DNA from 2 places in the Scandinavium sp. UTDF21-P1B genome. Region 2 is predicted to be linked to the other one. Evidence: predicted binding sites of a transcription regulator. Region 2 holds the regulator's gene; the other holds the start of a gene.

Region 1 (6,943 bases), on a different contig from region 2:
CAATGGCATACCCAAGCGAAAGCCAGGTGTTGAGATACTGGCTGTCACGCGCGGTGCGCGGGTTCAGAGACGGCGCGCAGCTATGGGCAATGCCCACGGTGCCGTGCGTCCACACAACTACCGGCCAGCCGCCTTCCGGGGTCGGGCCTTCGGGTAAAAAGACCGCGGCGCTGTCCACACGCATCCCTCTTCCTCGCACGCCATCCATTGAGCGGTATTCCACGCGGTACTGGCTGGCTGCCTCCTGCAGGCCTGCCGTCTGTGCCAGAATGGATTGACTGACGATCTGTCCCGTTTCAGCAGCAAACGCAGCGCTTAACGGTGCCAGCAGCAGACAGGCCAGGAGGTTTTTCCTGAGCGATCCTGTGACTTTGTTCATCAACAACTCCCTGATCGATTTTTGTGTTCAGAGCACTATTTTACGCCACAGAAGACTGAACCGTGGGTCAACAAGGGGGTGAAAGCAGCAGAATGGCATTTCGGGCAAACACGTATAAACTTTCGGTATTCTTCAGCGGCTTCGTTGCCCCCTGACCTCTACGAGACCTCATGAAAACTCATCCGCTACTTTTTCTGCTCTCCGTTACCGCCTCTTTTTCCACCTGCGCAACGCCCTATCTCACCGGTGAACCGACGCAATATGAACATGATGGCCTATCGCTGAACGCGTCCCTGGGCTACCTCAGCGGAGAATCAAAGGAGTTTGTCTATTATCAGGGGCAGCAGCTCAGCCGCCTGGACTGGAAGCTGAAAAATGCCGCCATTATTAAAGCGGAAGCTAACTATGATGCCCTGCCCTGGCTTAGCCTGAATGCCCGGGGCTGGACGACGCTCGCCTCCGGCAGCGGTCATATGAACGACTACGACTGGCAGGATCTGAATTCGAGTCACTACACCGACAGTTCCTCAAGCCCGGCGACCGTTAACGAAGCCAACGAGTACGATCTCAGTCTGCGCTTCTGGATGTTCAATCAGCCTTCCTACAAATTCGGCGCGGTGGCAGGCTATCAGGAGAGCCGCACCAGCTGGCTGGCAAGCGGTGGCACCTATGATTACGCGGGCACCGATGCCAACGGTGACTATGACCCGAACGCTCCGCGTGAGCAGGGTTCCTTCAAGGCAGGACAGCCCGCAGCCGGCTATCGCCAGGTCTTTAAGACCCCCTATATTGGCCTCGCGGGCTACTATTCTCTGGCGCAGTTTGAGCTCAGCGGATTGCTGAAATACAGTCATTGGGTAGACGGCACGGATCATGACGTCCATTACATGACCAACGCGACCTCCACCACCAGCACCAACAGTGGCGAGCTCTGGGCGGGCGTGGTCAATGCGGGATACTGGGTCACTCCACAGGCCAAAGTCTTTACCGAAGCCGCATACACCTATTACCCGAACAAGCACGGCGATGAAAACCAGTGGGATGAAGATGGCCATGAATACGGCCCTGGCGGCGGCGGATTGCAGAGCCGGGCCTGGAGCCTGTCGGCAGGCGTGCAGTATTTGTGGTAAAACGGGCCTTGATCCCCCCCTCTTTCCGCGATACTGCTTATTTATACAGTATCGCGGAAAATTATCACCATGTTCGCCCTTGTCGACGATGCGCTGTCTCACGGAAAGTCATACTGTCGTACCCGTTGGCGCCAATCATCTCCAGGGTTTTTCCGGCAGCCACATTGACCCTTGCATTCGGACCGCTGGCGTTAATGACAATGCGGTTGCCGATGGCCTGCGCGACATCGTCCGTCGGGTCATCAGCGGAAATGCGGTAATCCACTGCCCTGCTACTGCGGGTAAAGGCTTTATTGAATTCAGTGAGGTAGGCCATTTTGTCGAGGTTGCCCGTTTTAAGCTGGGCGATCAGCCAGTCGTTATAGTTTTTCAGCCCTGCCGCCGTCGACGTTGAACAGCGTGCTCTGCTTGGCTGCCAGCGTCCGGCCGTTGGTTGACGCGCTGGATGTCGCATTGTTCTGACCAATATTGACGTTCAGCGTACCGTTCGTCACGTCGGCAATCCGCATATTGATGTACTGGTTGTCCTGAATACTCCCCACATCGGCACCCAGTACGCCACGATCGTTAACAATACGATTGATCCCCTGGCGTGTGCCAATCGTCGTACTTACCGAGCCATCCACTCTGGGTTGAAAAAGCTGATTACCGGTTAAATCAACCAGCAGACCATCCGAGACCGACATGTGTCCATATAACTGATCGTTATCGACGGGGTTATAAGCCTGTAATGTTACGGCAGCCGCAGGAAGCGGAAACAGAATGATTGACGGGGAAGAAAGTGAAGAAAAGACAGCAAGGGTGATTCTGGACAGACGTAAACGTGAGTACGATACAATATGCGTAATGGTCTTATTAAATCCCAATGTTGTATTGGGATTAATCAATGTATAGATGCAGTTGTTTCATTTATCAAAGGCAAGTTGGAAACAGTAAAGGCTTAGGATTTTTATGGTTTATGGGTAAGCGTATACCGACTGCTTACGACTTCGCTGCTGCAAACTTACTCAGCTTACTGCTTACAAGGTAAAACCTAAATTCTTCGCAACTTCAAACGGTTCCAGAAACCTGCTTAGAAGAGGGTTGAACGTGTGAAAAACTCAGTGATACTGTATATAAACACAGTTACATTGAGTTCCTCACCATGCAGCTTTTTTATCCCACAGAGATTGCCCCCGCCATCCATCTTCCTCTTTTTACGGAGCGAGTATCTTGTGGTTTTCCTAATCCCGCACAAGACTACGTCGAAGATAGGCTGAATCTCAATACGCTTTTAATAGCCCATCCTTGCGCCACGTATTTTATTAAAGTAAGCGGTGACTCGATGACGGGTGCTGGAATTGGAGATGGTGATCTTCTGGTCGTTGATCGTTCGCTGTCGGCAAGCCATGGCGATATTGTGATTGCTGCTGTAGCCGGCGAGTTTACTGTCAAGGAATTACGTACGCACCCAGCCTTGCAGCTGGTTCCTTATAATGACAATTACTCGCCGATTACATTTCATAACCCAGAAGATCTCGAAATATTTGGCGTAGTGACATTTTCAGTGAAGTCACATAAATGACGATGTTTGCTTTGGCCGACGTCAACAGCTTTTATACGTCATGTGAAACGGTATTTCGCCCGGATTTAAAGGGAAAACCCGTGGTGGTGGTCTCTAACAACGACGGCTGCGTCATTTCGCGTTCAGCAGAGGCAAAGACGCTCGGCATCGCTATGGGAGAGCCTTTTTTCAAACTGAAAAAGAAAACGTTCTCATCTGCAGTGCACGTATTCAGCTCGAACTATGCTCTTTATGCTGACCTCAGTGCGCGAGTTATGCAGACGCTGATGGAGATGGCGCCAGCCATCGAGATCTATTCAATCGATGAAGCCTTTATCGACTTATCCGGCGTAGCCAACTACATGTCGCTGACAGAATTTGGCAAGGCCATGCGGAACCAGGTGCTTAAAAATACCGGGCTCACGATCGGAATTGGTGCTTCGCAAACTAAAACATTAGCAAAATTAGCAAATTATGCAGCCAAACGATGGCCGGGTACGGGAGGCGTGGTTGATTTATCCGACATATCACGTCAGCGGAAGCTGCTAGAGCACGTGCCTGTGGAGGAGGTATGGGGAGTAGGAAGGCGCATCAGCAAAAAACTGAACAATATGGGGATCAGTACAGCGCTGGACTTAGCCAATAGCTCACCCTGGGTCATCAAAAAACATTTCAACGTTGTTCTGGAAAGGACGCTGCGTGAGCTGCGCGGTGAATCGTGTCTGGAGCTTGAGGAGTTCGCGCCGAATAAACAACAAATTATGTGCAGCCGCTCTTTTGGGTATCGCATTACCGAGTATGCAGATATGCGCCAGGCTATCTGCACCTATGCTGAACGCGCTGCAGAAAAATTACGTAGCGAACACCAGTTTTGTGCTTTTGTTAGCGTCTTTCTACGCACCAGCCCGCACGCAGATAATGAAATTTATTATGGGAACCAATCATCTACGAAACTACTGATACCCTCTAATGATACACGTGACATTATACGTGCATCTACAGAATCACTGGATCGGATATGGGTCGATGGTTATCGCTACATGAAAGCTGGCGTAATGCTTGCTGACTTTTTTAGTCGCGGCACTGCACAGCTTAATTTTTTTGATGATCTCGCCCCCAAGGCTAATAGCACTGCACTAATGACGGTAATCGATGGTATTAATGCGTCGGGAAAAGGGAAAGTCTGGTTTGCTGGTCAAGGTATCCAGAAGCCCTGGGCAATGAAGCGTGAAATGCTATCCCCGGCTTATACTACGCGCTATTCAGACCTGCCTGTCGCTAAATAAGAACGAGAGCTGGCCTTTCAGGCTCGGTTGCTGTAGCGATACTTTCTCCCGCTGCTCCATGCGCCAGCGCAGGCTGATGGCGCGTACGCCGGTGGAAGGAGTCTGGGGCGTGGCCCCCCCCCCGGTTGAGCGACGTTCCACGCACAATTGACTAAAGACATCCTCATGCAAACAATATACGATTTATATATGTTTCATATACGGTGTGTATATTTATGGGAATCGTCAAAATTTCGGACCTGCTGCACGAGGACATTCGTGATGCCAGCAAAGCGATGTCGCGTTCGGTCAACGCACAAGCGGAATACTGGATCCGCCTCGGCATGATGAGCGAACTCTATCCGGAGCTGAACTATCAGCAAATCAAAATGATGATGCTGAAATCAGGATCTGACCGCTTACTGGAGGTGATCAATGCCATCAATTCCCATTAAAACCGCCGATGAGCTCGCCCGCCAGCGCCATGCCGGTGAGCTGCTGGCCTCCGTCTTTGACATGCTGGACGTCTTTATCCAGCCCGGCGTCACCACCATGGCAATCAATAACAAGGTCGAAGATTTTATCGTCAACGAGCTGCATTCGCGCCCGGCCAGCAAAGGTCAGTATGACTATCCTTACGTGCTGAATACCTCGGTTAACGAGGTGGTGTGTCACGGTATTCCAAAGGAGACGGAGCATCTGCGTGCCGGAGCCATCGTCAACGTCGATATCACCCTGGAAAAAGACGGCATGATTGCTGACTCCAGCAAAATGTACCTGATTGGCGACGTCTCCCCGCTGGCCCGCCGCCTGGTGAACAAAACCTATGAAGCAATGTGGAAAGGCATTCAGGTGGTGAAGCCCGGCGCCACGCTCGGTGATATCGGGCACGCCATTCAGAAATACGTTGAAGATAACGGCTACAGCGTGGTGCGCGAATACTGCGGACACGGCATTGGCAAAGAGATGCACGAAGATCCGCAGATCCTGCACTACGGCAAGCCAGGCGTTGGCGACGTGCTGCGCGAAGGGATGGTCTTTACCATCGAGCCGATGGTGAATCAGGGCGACAGCAAAATCAAAACCAAAAAGGACGGCTGGACGGTGGTGACACGCGATAAAAAGCTGTCGGCGCAGTGGGAACATACCATTGCCGTTACGGCCGACGGCTTTGAGGTGCTGACGCTGCGTAAAGGGGAAAGCATTCCGGCATAAGCGTTTAAGATATTGCCCGGCTGCGCCAGATGCAGTGTGGCATTAGCGGCTGCGCTTGGCGTGGCGTTCCCAGTTATCCAGTTTTGCCTGTTCGGATTTTTTCAGCGCCACATAGCACGCTCCGCTGCCGCCGTGATGCGGTAGCGCGCAGCAAAACGCCTGCACGTCTTCAAATTCCGTGAGCCATCGCGCCAGATAGCTACGAACAACATTGGCGTGTGAGCCATCTGCTTTGCCTTTGCCGTGGACAATCAGAACGTTTCGCAGTCCGTCCCGGTGGGCCTGAAGAATAAACGCATACAGCATCTGTCGGCACTGTTCCACGGAGTGGCGCAGGAGCGTGAGGCTCGCCTGCTGGCTGTATTTCCCGGCGCGCAGCTTATCCAGTACGCCGTTTTGCAGCCCTTCTCGCTTAAACTCCAGCGGTGTGTCGAGCGGAACAATATCGAGAAAACCGGTGGTGAGAAAGTTATCGAGCTGTAGCGTGTCGATGTGGGCCGGAGCACGGGTATTACGGGTTGGCTGCCAGTTCGCCTCGTTGTTACACTTCAGGGGCTGTACGTCCTCCATGGCGTCAAGAAACAGAAATTTGTCGTCAGGGTTCATCGTTACCTCCTCCCGCTACCTTCACTGCCGGAAGGCTACTATAGCCGCGCCCTGTCCTGCGCTCAACGCTTTTGGTTATTTCTGGAAACAGATTTCCTGAAGAATATATTCTGGTTCGAAAGTGAAGCGAATAAAGAAAAAAATAGTTAACCATTACTTAACTAAAATTAATTGACGTTAACATGCAACACACTATTAACGAAACGTGAAATATATCACCCAAGAAACTGGTATTTATGCCTGGATTCGCTATAACTGTATTACCTGCACGGGGGAATCAGGGGCAGGAAGACGGTATGGAAATATTGCTGTGTATACTGTGGGATCTGGCGGATGTCGGCAGATCCTGTTTTTTTATTTAGCTATAAATAATCACCCCTGGAATAATTGCTGACTTTGTCGGCGAAATTGAGTAATCAGCGATGCGGCAAGCGGCGTCTGCTGCGCATCCCGGCGCTGAATCAGGTAGTAAGCGGCTTTCGGCAAAGGCTCCACCACCGGGATCATCACCAGACGGTGCGCAATCAGCGGGTCAGTGCCTAACTCTTCCGGCAAAATACTTAAGAAATCACTTTGCGCAACCAGGCTAATACAGGATGAGAACGTTTCACATACCACGCCGACGGTCGGTATTTGTGCCCGATGGCTGAATAACTCCTCAAGCTGTTTGTAATAACTGCCGCGCGGAGTCGGCATCGTCCAGTTATATTTCAATAGCGCACTAATGGATTGCGCACCCTGCACAGGATGATCGCGCCGGGAAAATATCGCGAAGTTTTTTTCAAATAATTTTTCAAACGTAAAT
Region 2 (6,943 bases):
TCTTCATCGCTTTCAGCATGGGGATAAGATGTACGTCTGCCCGGCGGAATACGTTCATGGTGAATACCGATATGCCTTAATCCCAGCTTTCGGGCAAGCGGTGCGCCAATGGAAAAGCGTTCATCGCTATCGGGATAGGTCGAATTATCCGGCTCTTCAAGTTCACGCCAGTGACGAATACAGTCTGGTCTTTTCATAAGGGTTCCTCAGAGGGTTATGCGTCAGGTATAGCATACCCGGCAGGATATCGGCGTTTCGGTCATAACATGATAAAGTAGGCGTTTACTTTACACCCGACCCGAGGCGCCTATGGATAAGATCACTCCACAAGACATGCTCGTACAGGCCGAAAGGCTGTGCGCACAACGTGGCGTTCGTCTGACCCCTCAACGCCTCGAAGTTTTACGCCTGATGACCCTGCAACAGGGCGCAATCAGCGCATACGATCTGCTGGACTTACTGAAAGTCAGTGAACCGCAGGCAAAACCGCCTACCGTCTATCGGGCGCTGGAATTCCTGCTTGAGCAAGGCTTTGTGCACAAGGTGGAGTCGACCAACAGCTACGTACTGTGCCATTTGTTTGATAATCCATCACACTCTTCTGCAATGTTCATTTGCGATCGCTGTGGCGTGGTGAAAGAAGAAGCGGCTGACGGGGTCGAGGATATTATGCATACGCTGGCAGCAAAGATGGGATTTGCGCTGCGCCATAACGTGATTGAAGCGCATGGGCTGTGCTCTGACTGCGTAGAAGTAGAAGCCTGCCGCAAGCAGGACTGCTGCGGTCATGACCATACCATTCAGATTAAAAGAAAGCCGGGCCAGAAGTAAGGCCCAAAAAGCGCGGGCGGCCTTAAGCCGCCCTGAGGGTTGTACTTCCGTATACGCACGGGTAGTGCTGTCGATTACCAGCGGTAATCGTTACGGGTTTCCCAGTCTTTGACCTCTTTCTCGGCCTGATCTTTCTGGTAGCCGTAGCGTTCCTGAATTTTCCCGACCAGCTGGTCGCGCTTCCCTTCAACAACTTGCCAGTCGTCGTCGGTCAGTTTACCCCATTGCTCTTTCATTTTACCTTTGAACTGTTTCCAGTTACCGCCGATTTCGTCTTTATTCATGATCCTTTCCTCATCGTTCGGTGGTGCAGGGTGAAGTAACATCGTCCGTAATGCCTGTTTCTGCTGGACGTGAGATTCAGTATAGGTAAGGATTTCGCCCTTCTGGAATTATTCAGAATCTTTAACCATCAGGCGAAACGAAATCACTACGAAAACCAGGTACCGTGTTGCCAGTGACGCCGCCATATCCACGCCAGTGACAGACCGCGCAATCCGAGGAATACCGCCAGCGCCAGCCACAGTCCGTGGTTACCCAAAACGGGCACGGTCAGCAGCGTCAGGGCAAATCCGGCTGCCGCCACCGCCATACTGTTACGCATTTCCGCCCCGCGCGTGGCGCCGATAAACATGCCGTCCAGCAGATAACACCACACGCCAATCACCGGCAAAATCACCTGCCAGATAACATAGCGATCGGCCAGATCGCGCAGGGCGGAAATAGAGGTCAGCATAGCAACGATATGCTCGCCCAGGACGGCGTAAATCAGCGCAAAGGCCAGCGCCACCAGCCCGGATTGTCGACAGGCCGCACGCCAGACGTGCAGCAGCTGGCTGCCATCTCTTGCACCATATGCCTGCCCGGAATGCGCCTCTACCGCATACGCAAAGCCATCCAGCGCGTAGGCGGTAAACGTCAGCATAGTCATCAGGACGGCATTAACCGCCACGATATCGCTGCCCAGCCGCGCCCCGAATACCGTTAACCCACCAAAGCAGAGCTGTAGCAGCAGCGAGCGCAGCATGATGTCGCGATTCAGCGCCAGCAGGCGGCGAATGTTGCCGCGCCAGGCGTCTTTTAGCAGTGCCAGTGAGATCCCACGCAAATGCAGTACGCGCCGCACCATCAGCAGGCCAATGAAGAACGTAGCATATTCGGCGCACACCGTTGCCAGCGCCGCGCCCTGCACGTTCATGTGCAGCCCCATCACCAGCCACAGGTCGAGCACAATATTCAGCGCGTTGCCGACGACCAGCAAAATCACCGGCGCACGCGCATACTGAACGCCGAGCAGCCAGCCCAGCAGCACCAGGTTTGCCAGTGAGGCGGGCGCACTCAGCCAGCGGATAGACAGGAAGCGTCGGGCCTGTTCGAGTACCGCATCGCTACCGCCGACAATGTGCAGCGCCAGATCGATAAGCGGAGTACGAAGCAATACGATAGCGAGCCCGGCCCCGAGAGCCAGCAGCAGCGGCTGCACCAGCGCGCGCGCCAGACGAACGGGGTCTTTCGCGCCATAGGCCTGAGCCGTCAGGCCAGTGGTACTCATACGCAGGAACAGCAGCAGCATGAACAGGAAGCTGGTCGCCATGGAGCCGACCGCTACGCCGCCGAGGTAAACGGGGCTGTCGAGATGGCCGATCACCGCCGTGTCCACCAGCCCAAGCAGCGGTACGGTGATATTGGAGAAAATCATCGGCAGCGCAAGGCGCCACAATGCTTTGTCGGCAGCGGTGAAGAACGACATGAGAAACCTGTGCAAATAAGTTCAGAAACAGAAGCGGCGCCAGAGTAGCGCCGCTTAGAAGAAGATTAGCAGGCCCGCAGGAAGGTTACAGCCACTCGCCGTTACGGATCACGCCAACGGCCAGCCCCTCGATGGAGAAGTTCTGTTCGCGCAGATTCACCACAATCGGGGAGAACTCGCTGTTTTCAGGCAGGAGTTCAACAGTGCTGCCCTGCTTTTTCAGACGCTTCACCGTCACTTCATCGTCGATGCGCGCCACAACCACCTGGCCGTTACGCACATCCTGGGTTTTATGCACCGCCAGCAGGTCGCCATCCAGAATGCCGATATCGCGCATGGACATGCCGCTGACGCGCAGGAGGAAATCGGCGCTTGGTTTGAACATGGACGGATCGACCTGGTAATGCCCTTCGATATGCTGCTGTGCCAGCAGCGGCTCGCCTGCCGCCACGCGCCCGATCAGCGGGATGCCCGATTCTTCTTCAACAAGCAAACGAATTCCGCGAGATGCGCCGGAGACAATCTCGATCACGCCTTTACGCGCCAGCGCTTTCAGATGCTCTTCAGCCGCGTTAGGGGACTTGAACCCCAGGCGCTGCGCGATTTCCGCACGCGTCGGTGGCATGCCCGTCTGGCTGATGTGATCCCGAATGAGATCGAACACCTCTTGCTGCCTGGTCGTTAACGCTTTCATTCCGCCCCCTGGGTGTATATACAGTTATGCTGTGAGTATATACAGTTGATGGCGATTTTGGAACCGCTAAACGCACAAAAAACCAGACATTTGCCTCATTCTGCGGGCGTTATCGGAAATGTGACCACAGCAGCGTTGCCCAGGTGATAACCGCAATAAAAATAGCCAGCAGTACGGCGGCGGATCCCATGTCTTTTGCCCGACCGGACAGCTCGTGACGTTCGGTGCCGATACGGTCCACGACCGCTTCAATCGCACTGTTTAAAATTTCCACTATCATCACCAGAAGGACAGAGCCAATCAGCAAAACGCGGGTGATGGCATCCACATCCAGCCAGCAGGCGAGAATGACCGCGATGATGGCGACGCTGCCTTCCTGACGGAACGCAGCTTCGTTTTGCCACGCGGCACGGAATCCTTTCCAGGAGTAGCCTGCTGCTTTGACGATTCGGGTGAGCCCGGTGGTATCATTAGCCATCAAAAGAACCTTTTACATTATTTAGCGTCAATGTCACTGCGCGCCGGGCGTAGCAGAACAGATATTCTGTGCACTTTCTGTTATCCTTGCGGCGCATTTGCATGATTAACCAGAGGCTTTACATCGTTTATGTCTGGCTGGCCACGAATTTACTATAAATTACTGAATTTACCATTAAGCGTACTGGTAAAAAGTAAGTCCATTCCGGCAGAACCTGCTCAGGAACTGGGACTCGATACTTCGCGCCCTATTATGTACGTTCTGCCGTATAACTCGAAGGCAGATCTGTTGACCTTACGCGCCCAGTGTCTGGCGCACGATCTCCCGGATCCGCTGGAGCCGCTGGAAATCGACGGTACCGTGCTGCCGCGCTACGTGTTCATTCACGGCGGGCCGCGCGCGTTCACCTATTACACGCCAAAAGAAGAATCCATCAAGCTGTTCCACAACTATCTGGATCTGCATCGCAGCAATCCGGACCTCGACGTGCAGATGGTGCCCGTATCGGTGATGTTTGGCCGCTCTCCGGGCCGCGAAAAAGGCGACACCAACCCACCGCTGCGCATGATGAACGGCTTCCAGAAGTTCTTCGCGGTGACATGGCTTGGTCGCGACAGCTTCGTGCGCTTCTCCCCTTCCGTATCGCTGCGCCGCATGGCTACTGAACACGGCACCGATAAAATTATCGCGCAGAAACTGGCTCGCGTAGCGCGTACCCACTTTGCACGTCAGCGCCTTGCCGCCGTAGGCCCGCGTCTGCCTGCACGTCAGGATCTGTTCAACAAGCTGCTGGCATCCAAAGCGATTGCCCGCGCCGTGGAAGATGAAGCGCGCAGTAAGAAAATCTCCCATGAGAAAGCGCAGCAGAACGCCATCGCGCTGATGGAAGAGATTGCGGCGAACTTCTCCTATGAAATGATTCGTCTGACGGACCGCGTGCTCGGCTTCACCTGGAACCGGCTGTATCAGGGGATTAACGTTCATAATGCCGAGCGCGTGCGCCAGCTCGCGCACGACGGCCATGAAATCGTCTATGTGCCCTGCCATCGCAGCCATATGGACTACCTGCAGCTCTCCTACGTGCTCTATCACCAGGGGCTGGTGCCGCCGCACATCGCCGCAGGCATTAACCTGAACTTCTGGCCCGCCGGGCCGATTTTCCGTCGCCTGGGCGCGTTCTTTATTCGCCGCACCTTTAAGGGCAACAAGCTCTATTCCACCGTGTTCCGCGAATACCTCGGCGAGCTGTTCAGCCGCGGCTACTCTGTAGAATACTTTGTGGAAGGCGGTCGTTCCCGCACGGGCCGCCTGCTCGATCCGAAAACCGGCACCCTGTCGATGACCATTCAGGCAATGCTGCGCGGCGGCACACGCCCAATCACGCTGGTGCCAATTTACATCGGCTATGAGCACGTGATGGAAGTGGGCACCTACGCCAAAGAGCTGCGCGGTGCGACAAAAGAGAAAGAGAGCCTGCCGCAGATGCTGAAAGGCCTGAGCAAGCTGCGCAATCTCGGTCAGGGCTACGTCAACTTCGGCGAACCTCTGCCGCTGATGACCTACCTCAACCAGCACGTACCAGAGTGGCGTGAGTCTATCGACCCTATCGAGGCCATTCGCCCGGCCTGGCTGACGCCGACGGTAAACAACATCGCCGAAGACCTGATGGTCCGCATTAACAACGCAGGCGCGGCGAACGCCATGAACCTGTGCTGTACTGCGCTGCTGGCCTCACGTCAGCGCTCCCTGACGCGTGAACAGCTGACCGAACAGCTCGAATGCTACCTGCAGCTGATGCGCAACGTGCCGTATTCCCCGGATTCCACGGTGCCCGCGGTCACCGCCAGCGCATTGATCGATCATGCGCTGCAGATGAACAAGTTCGAAGTCGAGAAAGACACCATCGGCGACATCATCATTCTGCCGCGCGAGCAGGCAGTGCTGATGACCTACTATCGCAACAACATCACGCACATGCTGATGATCCCGTCGCTGCTGGCGGCGATTGTCACCCAGCATCGCAACATCTCACGTGAAGCGATGGTGCAGTACGTTGAAGCGCTGTATCCGATGCTGAAAGCCGAGCTGTTCCTGCGCTGGGAGAAAGCCGAGCTGGCGGGCGTGATTGATCTGCTGCTGGCGGAGATGCAGCGTCAGGAACTGGTGACGGTTGAGAACGATCAGGTGCGCGTGAACCCATCGCACTCCCGTACGCTACAGCTGCTGGCGGCCGGTGCGCGTGAAACGCTGCAGCGCTATGCCATCACCTTCTGGCTGCTGAGCGCTAACCCGTCCATCAACCGAAGCACGCTGGAAAAAGAGAGCCGCACAATGGCACAGCGCCTGTCGGTTCTGCACGGCATTAACGCACCGGAGTTCTTCGACAAAGCCGTGTTCAGCACCCTGGTGCTGACGTTGCGCGACGAAGGCTACATCAGCGACACCGGCGATGCCGAACCTGCTGAAACAATGAAAATCTACCAGATGCTGGCAGAGCTCATCACTTCAGACGTGCGTCTGACGATTGAGAGCGCATCGCAGGATTAACGTCGCATAAGCAACGCGGAAAAAGTGGAAAGTAAACTGCACCCCAAAGGCTAGTTATCCGGCGGATTAAGGTGCAGTTTTTTATGCCCGATTAAAGGTGCTGGCGGAACCAGGAGAGCTGAACACCGATAACCTGATCGAAGTTCTGACCGCTATACATGTCGTAATGGCGGGCATCCGCCTGCTCATGCAGCTTTTTCTCGACGGCACCTGTGGCTTCGAACAGCGCGCGTCCCTGCTCCGGTGGATTGACGGTATCTTTGCCTGCAGTCACCACCAGCGTCGGGCAGGTCGTGCGAGCTGCGTACTGCGCAGGCTTATAGTTAAGCGTTTCACGCACGGTCAGGAAAGGAATTTTGATATCCATTGCCGGGAAGCGCGCTTTATTCTCTTCAAAGAAAGCCTTCGACTCGTCATCGCCCAACACCCGGGTTACGCCGACAAACATCTCTTTTCCGGTTGCCTGCTGTTTATCCGCCATTTTTTGCAGCGTTGCCACAAAACCCACCTTCTCATCCGGGCTCATTTTGCCGGTGACAATCTGTTCGCCATCAGCGAAAGCCAGCTGGCTGACGACGCAGCGAATGGCACTGTCCGCCGCCGCCGCCGCAAACACATGGCAACCGCCGAACGATGTTCCCCA

Evidence for each region. Region 2 encodes LexA, which represses DNA repair genes until DNA is damaged. Its sites were predicted from a motif close to TNCTGTATGTACATACAGNA; they were not measured.
Region 1: a site for LexA is predicted at 2,617-2,636, ahead of umuD (translesion error-prone DNA polymerase V autoproteolytic subunit). Genes of this name have one in related genera too.

The regions. Positions count from the first base shown of each region.
Region 1 is NZ_JBFLVD010000010.1:187,832-194,774, reverse strand. It holds gene AB1287_RS06590 (alpha/beta fold hydrolase) at 1-379, opposite strand, end outside; gene AB1287_RS06585 (omptin family outer membrane protease) at 550-1,509, shown strand; gene AB1287_RS06580 (hypothetical protein) at 1,574-1,963, opposite strand; gene AB1287_RS06575 (hypothetical protein) at 1,869-2,195, opposite strand; gene umuD (translesion error-prone DNA polymerase V autoproteolytic subunit) at 2,654-3,073, shown strand; gene umuC (translesion error-prone DNA polymerase V subunit UmuC) at 3,076-4,338, shown strand; gene AB1287_RS06560 (ParD-like family protein) at 4,554-4,772, shown strand; gene map (type I methionyl aminopeptidase) at 4,753-5,532, shown strand; gene smrA (DNA endonuclease SmrA) at 5,575-6,138, opposite strand; gene AB1287_RS06545 (LysR family transcriptional regulator) at 6,511-6,943, opposite strand, start outside.
Region 2 is NZ_JBFLVD010000012.1:212,880-219,822, forward strand. It holds gene AB1287_RS09390 (cupin domain-containing protein) at 1-197, opposite strand, end outside; gene zur (zinc uptake transcriptional repressor Zur) at 310-831, shown strand; gene AB1287_RS09400 (CsbD family protein) at 906-1,115, opposite strand; gene dinF (MATE family efflux transporter DinF) at 1,262-2,581, opposite strand; gene lexA (transcriptional repressor LexA) at 2,667-3,275, opposite strand; gene AB1287_RS09415 (diacylglycerol kinase) at 3,385-3,753, opposite strand; gene plsB (glycerol-3-phosphate 1-O-acyltransferase PlsB) at 3,883-6,300, shown strand; gene uilS (UilS family quorum-quenching N-acyl-homoserine lactonase) at 6,392-6,943, opposite strand, start outside.